3 regions of the Marinobacter sp. UBA2688 genome follow, and region 3 is predicted to be linked to each of the others. Evidence: predicted binding sites of a transcription regulator. Region 3 holds the regulator's gene; each other region holds the start of a gene.
What was found. The regulator FliA, encoded in region 3, starts transcription of late flagellar genes. The targets are predictions, from matches to a motif close to CTAAAGTTTNNNNNNNNNNNGCCGNTAA.

Region 1: a site for FliA is predicted at 1,698-1,725, ahead of B3M52_RS06830 (methyl-accepting chemotaxis protein). Genes of this name have one in related genera too.
Region 2: a site for FliA is predicted at 2,405-2,432, ahead of B3M52_RS02515 (methyl-accepting chemotaxis protein). Genes of this name have one in related genera too.

The regions. Positions count from the first base shown of each region.
Region 1 is NZ_DELU01000010.1:453,024-457,230, forward strand. Features, by position in the region: gene B3M52_RS06830 (methyl-accepting chemotaxis protein) at 1-1,664, opposite strand, end outside; gene B3M52_RS06835 (regulatory signaling modulator protein AmpE) at 1,769-2,656, opposite strand; gene ampD (1,6-anhydro-N-acetylmuramyl-L-alanine amidase AmpD) at 2,656-3,282, opposite strand; gene B3M52_RS06845 (DUF1631 domain-containing protein) at 3,389-4,207, opposite strand, start outside.
Region 2 is NZ_DELU01000007.1:252,768-256,974, forward strand. Features, by position in the region: gene B3M52_RS02505 (MFS transporter) at 1-222, shown strand, start outside; gene B3M52_RS02510 (DUF4870 family protein) at 216-587, opposite strand; gene B3M52_RS02515 (methyl-accepting chemotaxis protein) at 653-2,293, opposite strand; gene B3M52_RS02520 (PhoX family protein) at 2,528-4,207, opposite strand, start outside.
Region 3 is NZ_DELU01000021.1:50,548-54,754, forward strand. Features, by position in the region: gene flhF (flagellar biosynthesis protein FlhF) at 1-357, shown strand, start outside; gene B3M52_RS09680 (MinD/ParA family protein) at 404-1,216, shown strand; gene B3M52_RS09685 (RNA polymerase sigma factor FliA) at 1,247-1,978, shown strand; gene cheY (chemotaxis response regulator CheY) at 2,155-2,538, shown strand; gene B3M52_RS09695 (protein phosphatase CheZ) at 2,560-3,348, shown strand; gene B3M52_RS09700 (chemotaxis protein CheA) at 3,366-4,207, shown strand, end outside.

The DNA.
Region 1 (4,207 bases), on a different contig from region 3:
ACTTCGTCTGCCACCACGGCGAAGCCACGTCCCTGCTCGCCCGCGCGGGCAGCTTCGATGGCCGCATTCAATGCCAGGAGATTGGTCTGCTCCGCAATCGCCTTGATTTCGACCAGAACCTGACTGATGTTATCGCTATCGGCGTTTACCCGGTTGATAACCTCGACCGCACCGGAAATTTCGGTAGCAAGACGGTTGATGGTGGCAACAGTATCCGCAACCACACCGCGGCCTCTCTCGGTATCCTCTTCAGCCGCGCCGGCGCTGTCAGACACGCGATGGGCACTCTCGGTGACCTCATTGACCGCTTCCACCATCTGGTTCATGGCTTCGTTGATCTGGCCCGACTCTTCCATCTGCCGCGCAACGGCCTCGCTGTTCGCAGCGGCGGTGTCGTTAACACGCGTGGCCTGCTGGTCCACATCCGAAGTGGTGCTACTCACCGAGCGGATCAATTCCGCAATCCGGTCCGTCATATTGTTGAACTCGGTGGTCAGTTCACCCAGTTCATCACGATTATCCAATTGGATGTGAGTCGTCATATCGCCCTCAGCCACGGATCTTGCTGCCGTGCTGAAACGGTTAATAGCCGTGCGTACCGACATGAAGAAGCCGACATAGAGGTAAACCACCACCAACAGAACAATCACCAGTGCGGCAATAATCAACTGCCGTTGCTGCAGCTCGCCCTCCAGTCGTGAGTTCAGGTTTGCGCCGACGACGTCAAAAATTCCGGCCTTGAGCGCATCGTAATGGGCAAGCTGATTCTCGATGGTACGGTTGAAATCCCGCCAGGGTAACTCCAGGCGCATAGGCGTAATGATATTGGTATCCAGCTCGTCACGCACAACTACCAGACTCTCGAGAATACCGTCGACCGCGTCACCTGTCGTTTCCTCGAGGGTCGGCGATGCATCCATCGATACCGTTAATGCAGGCCCGAGCAACGAGGCGCGGTTGGTCAACTCATCATAAATTTCATTGAGGCCGTCACTGAGGTTGTACCCCACCTGCCCGTCGAGGAGCGCAAATATCCCGAAAGTCCTGGCCCGACCAATGATGCTGCGGGCATCCGGCAACGACTCACGCAACAGGCCCAGGAGCAGTAGGTTTTCACGTGAGGCGTCCTGCCCCAGACCGGAAATTTCAATGGTCGCGGACAACAGCGCCCGCACTTTCTGGACGAATTCCTGATAGTACTTGAACTGGGGGTCGATATTGCCCTGATAACTGTCCGTCGATTTGAGCGTTTGCCACTCCTCCACCAGCATCGCTACTTGCTGGGACCAGTTACCGGATTCATCAAAACGAGCCTCTGCGTTAACCAGTTCCTCAAGAATTCTATCAATCGTTTCTGACGACTCTGCGGACTGTGAGAGCAGTTCATTGTCATCCTTGATCTTGCCGGGGGCACGAAAATCCCGGTATGCCATGGACTCTGCCAGCAGCGTATCCACCTTTTCGAGCTGCTCCAATCCCTCCACGCCCCGGGTCATGGTATCAACCGACCGGTTCAGTTCACTGATAACCAACCAGGAAAGGGCAATAATGGGAAGCAGGAACAACACACTGATCAGGCTGAATTTGTAGAACATCGGCAGCCGATTCATCAGCGCTACTGCAGGCTTGATAAGCTGGTTCACGTGTACCCCCACAGAAAGCATCGAAAGGATGGAACTTTATTCTATTTGTTTATATTGTCGACTAAAGTACTACAAACTTGAGTGTTTTTCGGCGTAAAAATGTAATTTTTGTCAAAATGTCGTGATCAGCGCACACCGGCAATAACCAGCAGCGCAAGGATGCAGATCCAGACCAGCATGCTTCGGTTCAGCAAATCCCGGATGGCCTCCAGGCTGCGGCCACCAAAGCCCGCCCATTCGTCCGGATGGATCTTTGAGAACCGTTCCGGGTCCAGTGCATAGCCCGTCAATGCCGCGCTCGCGGCGCCCATCAATAGCTGGTTGGTTCTGAGGCTAAAATCAAACAGTCTTCGTTTTCCTTCTTTCATCCAGCCGGCAAGATCACCTGCGACTCCAAACGTGAAGGACAGTAGTCGTGAGGGAAGCCAATTGAGAATCTCCGCCAGCGCGGCAAACCCTGGTCTCGCTGCCACCTGCGGCCAGTGATCCCTTAACGCGACAACTCCCCTCGCAAAGAAGGCAGCCGCAATACCGCCAACGGCATACCAGAAAGCGACCAGAAAAAAACGCTCGAAGACGCTGACCATCAGCGTTCGTGACAAAGCCAGATGCATCTCATCGGGCGACGTTGCCGCGCCCCGCTCCTCAGCCGGTAAAATATCCATAACGTGATGCCAAGCGGACTGCATGTCGCCCCTGGCCCAGGATTCGCTGTAAACCTCCAGGCGCGCCCGCCAACCCGGCGCACCCATCAACAACACCATCAACAAAAACTCCAATGGATACGCGGCCATGCGCCAGCCAATGGTGTGCAGATAGTACTCCCCGGCGACCAGAATCAGCGAGGGCACAAGAATAATAACCAGCCCCTTCCATAGGCCTGCCTCGTTACCAGACCTTTCAGCGCCTCCCCGGTTAAACGCGGAACGCCACAACGGCTCAGAAGACCAGGCGTTGGCCGCATCCAGCTTGCGTCTCACCAGGTAAGCGAGCAGAAACACCACCAATACCATCAGTTATCCGCTCCGTTGCAATGCCCTGTACCAAGCAGTTGCCGATATCGGGGCCAGTCAAAAGCCGGGCCTGGATCGGTTTTGCGACCGGGTGCGATATCGCTGTGCCCGGTGATCCTCTCTGGCGTGATGGCCGGCCACGATTTCATGATCAATGCTGACACGTCAGCAAGCACCTCATACTGAGCTGCGGTGTATGGAATGTCATCCGCGCCCTCCAGCTCAATGCCGATTGAATAATCGTTGCACTCTTCCAGGCCCTGAAAGCAGGACCGCCCGGCATGCCACGCGCGCTCCAACAAGCTGACGAACTGAAGGCATTCACCATCCCGGCGGATCAGCAGGTGTGACGAAACCTTCATATCGGCGATGGTCTCGAAATAGGGGTGCTCTGAGGGGGACAGTTGGTTGCAGAAAAACCGTTCGATGGCATCGCCTCCGAACTGCCCGGGAGGAAGGCTGATGTTATGAACAACCAACAGGGATATTGCCGCCCCTTCGGGGCGTTTGCCAAAATTTGGAGACGGGCACCAACGGGCGCCGGCTACCCGACCGGTCGTCCGTAATCCGGCGACAGCCGGTGGCGACAGGTCAATGGTGTTGCGCGAAGGGATGGTTTCAGACAATGTGGTTCCAACAGGCCGGGGCGAACAGACCGGACCACCGATGCGTTCGCCGTTGTTGCTTTGATGCTCCTGATTGAAGCACAAAGTCTCCGGTCTTGCTATACGATCAGTCCTTGCGGCTACTGCGAAGGTTGTCGATGATGGATTCCAGCGCCCGGTCGAATATCAGGCCGTCGTCCAACATGGAGATCTCATCCGCAGCGAGCGCCAGTGCGAGGTTTTCACGCTGATATTCCGCCACCTTGGCACCACTGCGATTAACGAAGATGTACTTGCCCGTCGCCTTGATAAACGCGGCCAGCTTGCAGCGTGTTTTGTTGCCATCACGGGTCAGCTCAACCCAGGAGCCAACACGAAGGCCATCAGCCCGCTCCAGCCATTGCAGCTCGACATTTGCCCCGGAGCTCTCGGCCAATTCCTCTGCGGCCGGCTCTTCAGGGCTTGGCACGGGGCTAGCAGATACAGACGTGGTGGCGTCCGAGGGCTCGAAGGCGCCTGCCATTACGCCCTCAGTCGTTCGCTCCACTTTCTCTGGAGCTTTGGGCGCGGTATCCGACATATCCCTGGAGACCACAGACGGTTCCGCCTCCACCTTTTGGGGCGCAGCCTGAGGTTCAGGTTCGGGCGCCACAGCAGGGCGGGTTGTGGTGACAAGGCGCTGGAACACGTCCACGTGGGCCAGTTCAAGGTCTCTTATGGCGGCGTCGGTGGCAAACGGGTCCCACGAAATTTCCTGTAGGGCGTTTCTCAGACCGTCCACGATTCCCGGAATCGACCGCAGCAGCTCGCTGCGAGTGTTGTCGTTGATGGGACTGGGATCAACACTCCATACGAGCTGCCGGGTAAGGTCACATGCCTCATCCCAGCGCTCACTGTCTTCACCCTCACGCAGCACGATCCACTGTAGATACTTTGCCCACGCCTC
Region 2 (4,207 bases), on a different contig from region 3:
GGACGTAAAACGTATCTGGTCGATATGGCAGGCGGCAACAAACGCACCGACTATACCTCCGTGAGCAATACCGTTATTGGGGTGCTGTTACTGGCAACGGGCGGGCTGACAGCGCTGGTATCGATGATATCCGACGTGGCGGTGATACTGACGCTGGGCGCCATGGGGCTGGCCGGCGCCATCAGCGCCACCCGGTTAAGGGAAGTGACCGAGGATCAGTGAGGTTCCGGTGGCTTCCCGTCGTTCAACGCCAGGGCGCCTTTCACAATGCGGTAGATGATCCAGATGGAGATGCCCAGTAACACAAACCAGCCAATGATCAGTGGCGTCGTCACGATGCCAATCACCGTCCATAACAGCCCGATCCAGAAGGTTCGTATCTGCCAACGGAAATGAGGCTCTATCCAGGTGCTCTTTACGTCATCGAGCTTGACGTAATTGATGATCACACCCACCAGGCCGGTAATGCCACCGACAAAGAACGACAGCGCCTGCAGGATATAAACCAGCACCGCCAGGTTGCGGCCTGGCTCTTCACGTCGTGCTATGGGGTCTGCATTGGCGGGGATGTATTCGTGCTCGGACAAGTCACTCTCCTCTGGCTCCACACCCGCAGTGTATCACAGCAACAGGAGCCGGAAACCGCTGGAACTTAGCGGTTGTCCGGTTTGTAACCCAGGCGGAAGCCACCCCAGTGCTTGCCATTCACGTAGATCGGCACTGACAGGTCATGCATAACCTCGCCAGTATCCCGGCGGTAGGTCTGTAGCAGCATATTCTGGGTATGGCTGCCACACCGAGCACCGGTGCGGTCGTTAAACAGCCGTTTGCTGCGACTCTTTACCAGATCCACTTTCGGGTCGCCCGTTGGCGCATGGGCGAAATCACGGTTGTGGGTCGGCACATAGCCATCCGGCGCGGCGGCAATCGCGAAGACCATCGACGGGTGGGCCCCTTTCACCGCTTCCTGAACGGTGGGCAGTTGCTGATCGGTGAACCGATCAAAGCTGCTGGAATACTTCTGTGGATCGGTCTTGGGAATGGGGGTTCTTTGCTTATCAAACAGGGCGCTTTCTGCCAGTTGCCCATCGCGAACCGCTTTTTCAAAGAGCTTTCCAATCCGGTCCGCACCCTGCCGGGCCTGGTCGTAGAAGAAGCGGTGATAGCTTTCATCGCTGTTCAACGCAAATGCCGCGTTGGCCTCTTCCGCCAGTTCCATCAGTGTCGCTGCCTGCTGGGCAAGCGACGCAACGCTGGTATCGCTCTCGGTAATCTGATCCCGAACCGTTTCAATGGCCGACGATACCTGCTGCAGGCTCTGCTCGTTGTTCTGGTCAATCTCGGCAATGCGCGCCACCTGCTGCTGCACACGGTCAGACTGATCACGAATCTGATCAAGGCGCTCGCCAACGCTTTCAACTGACTCCAAGCCGGATTCAACGCTCTTGGCCAGGTCCTCGATCCGCGAAACAATCAGGGAGGTATCGGAACGTATTTCCTGCAGCGTTTCGGCCACCTCACCGGTTGCCTGCGCGGTTCGCCCGGCCAATTGCCTGACCTCGTCGGCAACCACCGCAAAGCCCCGCCCCTGGTCGCCGGCACGAGCGGCTTCAATTGCCGCGTTCAAGGCCAGCAGGTTGGTTTGTTCCGCGATGCCCTGAATGGTGGTGGTGACACCCTGGATCTTGTTGGATTTCTCGTTCAGTTCCTGAATTAATCTGAGGTTCTCGCTGGACTGCTCGTGCACGGCTCGCACGCTATTGATGGCAGTGGTCAGCGCATCACGGCCCTCAACGCTCACCTGACGGTTCTGCAGAGCCATGGTCGCAGCATCGGTGGCCTGCTGGGCGGATTCACGCACACTCTCGGTAATCTGACCCGCGTACTCCGCCATCTGTGCAGTTTCACTGACCTGTCGATCCAGGCGGTTTTTTAGTTGGTCGGCCGCGTGGGACACCTGGGCCGCAGAAATGGCACTTTTATCGGCACTGCCGGACAGGGTTTCCACCAGTGCCCGCCCTGCTTTGGCGTCCGCAAGGAGGCTTGCACACTGTTTGCCCAGCGGACTATCCGCTGGCAGCTTACCGGCGTTGAGCTGCTTGATGGAACGTTCAACCGGTTCCAGAACGCGTAACACCAGATACGCGGTGGCGACGACCAGGCCAATAACCACGCCCGCCACCAGCGACGCGCTATCCAACCCTATCAACGGCGCCACCAGGAAAGCCCCAAAGGCGACGACAACGGCGACTGACACCCCCACAACCAGAACAGGCCGACTGAGCAAACCCATATCCACCTCTTTATTTTCATTATTAGTGAATGCATCTTTTTTGACGATTACTCTTGAGAGTAAAGAATTGACCTTTACTTATAACTGCTACTTTAGTTGACCAATACTGGTTTTACGGCAGATCGATGAAAAACTGAAACAAAAAAGCCGTAACGCCGGAGACGTCCTGTTGGAAGAATCCGGCGTTACGGCTGGCTCTTGTCGGTGTGCGCCCGTGGCGCCTCTATCAGGCGATCAGGCGCCGATCACACCGCCATCGTCCTTGGTTACGATAACAGTGGCGTCGCGGGGACGGGACTCGGCCGCGTTCGGCCAGTTACCATCCGGGTGCTGGATGTTCACGAACATGGTCTTAACGTCCGGTGTGCTGACAACGCCAGTTACTTCACAACCTTGGGGCCCGACGAAGAAGCGCTTGATTTCGCGTGTCTCCGGATTGGCGGCCAGCATCATGTTGTTGAAGTACGGGTCAGCATCAGAACCATCGGTCTGGATCCACAGCCGGCCATTGTAGTCAAACCAGAGGCCATCCGGGCTGTTGAAAATATTATCATCGTTCAGGGAGACGACGGCCTCACCATCGACAACAGTTTCCGTACCCTGCTCGCCGGCGAAGACAAAGATGTCCCAGTCAAAGCTGGTAGCCGTGTGATCGCTACCTTCTTCAGTCCAGCGAATGATGTGGCCGGTGGCATTGGGAGAGTTCGGGTTGGCGGCGTTGACGTCGTCGAACCCTGGCTGGCCCCGGTTCGAGTTGTTTGTCAGGGTGAAATAGACCTCGCCAGAGTTGGGATCAACGGCACCCCACTCCGGGCGGTCCATCGTCGTAGCGCCGGCAATATCGGCTGCGAGGCGGGTATTCAGCAGAACATCAGCCTGGTTCTCAAAACCGTCGAACTGGATATCGCCGACCATGCCGCCTTCAGCCGCAGCAACCTTGCTGGCGAAATCCGCGTCGTCCAGATCCAGCGCCAGCCAGTCACCAGAGCCATCCTCGTTGAAGCGGGCAACGTACAGGGTACCCTCATCCAACAGGTAGCCACCGGCCGTCGCGGCGTAGTAGGGCTGAGACGACACAAACTTGTAGATGTACTCGAAACGGGAATCGTCACCGGAGTAACACACCACCGGCTCACCTTCCTTCGCCGGCGCAAAGATGACGCCCTCGTGACCAAAGCGTCCCAACGCAGTGCGTTTCTGGGGTTTGCTTTCCGGCGTAAACGGATCAATTTCAACCATGAAGCCGTAGGTGTTGGCTTCGTTGCGATAATCATCTGTAGCCGCCGCTCCGGTCGTGCTCACATTGAATCGCACATATTGGTCGGCCGCACTGTCTGCCAACTCCCAGTCGTATCGGCTGGAGCTGCCAACACCATGTCTGGTCTGCTCGCGAGGCTGGGTCGCATCGCTATTGGCAAAGTAACCGTGCCAATTCTCTTCCGCGGCCAGGTAGGTGCCCCAGGGCGTTGGGCCCATCGCACAGTTGTTCAGGGTACCGCGAGTTTCGGTCGCGTCGGGACTGTAGGTTGTGACCAGCTTGCTGTAACCACGTACCGGGCCACGAATGTCCATCTCGGTGTTGCCGGTAATGCGACGATTGAATGGGCTGCCGAAGACGACGTCCCAGGTACCGTTGGTGTCACGCTTGATGTGAACGACAGACACACCGTGAGCGGCAATTTCCTTGCGAACCTCATCGGCGGGTCGCACGCCACCGTTATCAGCAGCATTGGTCGGGCCATTGGCATGAATGAAGTCCTGCTCGATGTACTCATGGTTCATCACCAACAGGCCTTCCGTTGAGCTGTTGCCACCGGCCTTCTGGTCAATCGGGAAGAAATGGAGACCATCGTGGTGCATTCCAACCTGCTGTTCCTGATCGGCACCGGTATTGGTGCCATCGGCTTTATACTC
Region 3 (4,207 bases):
GGCCTGACCAGCACCGACAAGGGCTACGAGGAGCAGCTTATGGAGCTGGCTCGCAGTCACCATCGGATTCGAACCCATCTGGTGGTTTCGGCAACCAGTCAGCCGCGCATCATGAAATCCGTTTGGCATTGCTATAAGATGGCAAATCTTACGGGTTGTGTGATGACCAAAATCGATGAAGCACTGACCCTGGGTGAATCGCTGGGATTCGTCATGGAAACGGGATTGCCGGTGGCGTATTACACCGACGGGCAGAAAATCCCGGAAGACCTGCACCACGCTGAGTCCATTCCGCTGGTGCGGTTGGCCGTGGAGAGGCTGAAGAAACTCCAGCAGCAACAGGCAGTCGCTGTTTAAAAACAACACAGCCTGCGGTTAAACGCGGCAAGAGATCAGAGTCAGTATGAGCAAACCACATCCGGTACAGGTGATTGCCGTTTCCGGCGGGAAAGGGGGCGTTGGCAAGAGCAACGTATCAGTGAACCTTGGCATCGCCCTAGCACAAATGGGACGGCGGGTGGTGCTGCTCGATGCCGACCTGGGCCTTGCCAACATTGACGTTCTGCTTGGCATTACCGCCAATCGTAATATCCAGGACGTCATCGCCGGGGAATGTGACCTTCGGGATGTGTTGGTCAACGGCCCCGGTGGCATCAAAATCGTGCCCGCGTCCTCAGGTACCCAACGCATGACCCAGCTTTCCAATCTGGAGCACGCTGGCCTGATCAACGCGTTCAGCGAACTGGGTGACCAGATCGATGTGCTGATCGTTGATACCGCTGCGGGTATTTCCGAATCGGTGGTCAGTTTCCTCCGAGCCTCACAGGAACTATTACTGGTTGTCTGTGATGAACCTACCTCTATCACCGATGCCTACGCCCTTATAAAGCTTATGAACCGGGATTACGGCACCAACCGCTTCCGTATACTGGCCAATCAGGTCAGGAATGAGCAGGAAGGTCGCCATCTGTTTGAAAAACTGACCCGGGTTACCGAGCGCTTTCTTGATGTGGCACTACAATATGTGGGTATGGTGCCGTATGACGAGGCCGTAAAAAAAGCGGTACAGCGCCAGCGTGCCGTGCTGGATGCCTATCCGCGGGCAAAAGCATCGTTGGCGATCAAGAGCCTCGCGGAGAAAGTGGATAGCTGGCCGCTGCCATCATCGCCCCGGGGACATCTGGAATTCTTTGTGGAGCGGCTCGTCGAAGTCTGATTTTGATCCTGTCACTGAATAGCCGGATACATGACATTGGCGAAAGAACTTGGAACCTACAACCGGACGGGTACACGAGGACCTTCCCAGCTCGTTGAGGAGCAGGCCCCGCTGGTCAAAAAAATAGCGCTTCACCTCATGGCGCGGCTGCCGGCATCTGTCCAACTGGATGACCTTATGCAGGCAGGCATGATTGGCTTGTTGGAAGCTGCACAGCGATACAGTTCCGACAAGGGGGCTACCTTTGAGACATACGCCGGGATCCGGATTCGCGGAGCCATGGTAGATGAAATTCGCAAAGGTGACTGGGTACCTCGATCCGTCCACAGGAACTCCCGCCGCATTGCCAAAGCCATCAAGGCTGTCGAGGACCGCCTGGGTCGGGAAGCTCAAGACTCGGAAGTAGCCGAGGAGCTGGGGCTGGACCTCGACGAATACTATTCCTCCCTGAGCGATGCTAACAGTGGCCGACTTTTTAGCCTGGATGAGCTCAATGAATCCGGCGAGCTGCCGATAGAAGAAACAGAGGACAGTGATAACCCGTTGGATGGCTTGGCGTCTGACAACTTCCGGAAGAGCCTGGCAGCTGCGATTGGTGACCTGCCCGAGCGAGAAAAGCTGGTGCTCAGCCTTTACTATCAGGAAGAATTGAACCTGAAGGAAATTGGTGCTGTGTTGGGTGTCAGTGAAAGCCGGGTCAGCCAGATTCACAGCCAGGCCGCGCTCCGTCTGCGGGGGCGTCTTACTGGTTGGCAGAGCTGAACAGGCCGCCAGTCCCATTGAACGGCGTTACCAGGCATTCTTTACTGTAGCCTTTTGGTAACCGGTGCTTTACAACCGGCTCAAAGGCCACACAATAAGCGGTTAAACTACCGGCCTGCTAGACTGTGAGCCGGAAGCCAAAAACGAATTCCGGGCGTTTTTAACTGGAGGTCCCATTGGACAAGAACATGAAAATCCTGATTGTGGATGACTTCTCCACAATGCGACGGATCATTAAGAACCTGCTTCGCGATCTCGGTTTTACCAACACTGACGAAGCAGACGACGGCAATACAGCACTGCCTATGCTCAGGAGCGGCAAATACGATTTTCTGGTAACCGACTGGAATATGCCAGGGATGTCCGGACTCGATCTGCTCAAGGAAGTCCGTGCCGATGACAGCCTGAAAACCCTGCCTGTGCTCATGGTGACCGCCGAGGCGAAGCGCGACCAGATTGTCGCTGCTGCGCAGGCCGGTGTGAACGGCTACGTGGTCAAGCCCTTCACGGCAGCCGTACTCAAGGAGAAGATTGAGAAGATCTTCGAACGCATCCAGTAATTCAGAGGTCGGACGGCTCCCATGAGCAATAGAAAAAAAGACCCACAGGGGCTCGACCCGGAGGTCACGGAGAAACTCCGCAGCCAGGCGGCCGAGTTGGTTGAACAGGTTAACGCCGGGGATTATGGCCGCGCGATGACGCTGATCAATGAATTGAGCGAGGTGAGGGACCAGAGCCTGTATCGGGAAGTCGGCCGCTTGACCCGCAGCCTCCACGAGGCGATCCGCAATTTCCAGATCGATCCCCGTAACGCCGAACAGTCAGAAGCTCTGTCGAAGATGACCGATGCGTCGGATCGCCTTGAGTACGTGGTTCAGATGACCGGTAAAGCGGCCAATCGGACCATGGATCTGGTTGAGGAGGCTATGCCCAAGGCCAGCGCCCTCCGCGACGAGGCCGCCGAGCTGAGAGACCAGTGGCAGAAACTGCGTCGCCGCGAGATGGCGCCGGCTGAATTTCGTGAGCTCTATGCCCGTATCGACACGTTTTTCGTGACCCTGAATACCGATGCCGGGGCGATGTACGACAACTTGTCGGAAATTCTTCTGGCCCAGGATTTCCAGGACCTCACTGGGCAGGTGATCCAAAAGGTCACCACTCTGGTTAAAGAGGTGGAAGAGCATCTGTTGAGCCTGGTAGTGATGGCGAGTCATGTGGACCAGATGACCGGCACCGTGCATGAACTGGAAGAGCGGGAAAAGATATCGGCGGAACAGGGTGTTGGTCCACAGATCAAGGCCGAAGAACGCGAAGACGTAGTATCGGGACAGGACGATGTTGATGATCTTCTGTCCAGTCTCGGTTTCTGAGTAAGAGAGGGTAACGCATGGCGCTTGATGCCGATGAAGAGATCCTGCAGGACTTCCTTGTTGAGGCAGGCGAGATACTCGAAAAGCTGTCGGAGCAACTGGTCGACCTGGAACAAAACCCGGACGACAGCGATCTGCTCAACGCCATCTTCCGAGGCTTTCACACCGTAAAAGGCGGCGCTGGGTTTCTGCAACTCGATGCCCTGGTGAACTGCTGTCATTCCGCGGAGAACGTCTTCGATATCCTGCGCAACCACAAGCGCAAGGTAGACTCGGAACTGATGGACGTGGTGCTGGAAGCCCTGGATCACGTCAATGCCATGTTTGAACAGGTTCGCCACCACGAGGAACCGACGCCAGCTCCCGAGGAACTGATTGCCGCTCTGGACGCATTGGCGCAGCCGGCAGGGGAGTCGTCGCCAGCAAACGCAGCGGTCGCTCGCGAAGAACAGAACGAGAGCAACGAAGCCAGTTCTGGAGACGATGGCGGTGATATTACCGACGACGAATTCGAGCGGTTGCTGGATGCCCTGGAAGAGGAAAAGACCAGCAGCGCTCCGGTTTCCAGTGACGACGGCAATGAATCTTCAGGCGGTGACGGAGGGAGCGGAGACGACATCTCCGATGATGAATTCGAGGCCCTGCTGGACCAATTGCATGGCAAGGGCCAGTTCTCAGGCCCGCCTGAAACCGGCAAGGCAGCCCCTGACAGCCAGGATGCCTCGGGCGACAAGGTTACCAGTGATGAGGCCAGTGATAGCAAGGGTGGCGACGACCTGATTTCGGACGACGAGTTCGAAAAGTTGCTGGATGACCTGCACGGCAAGGGTGGTAGCCCTACGGCAGAAACTGCCAAGCC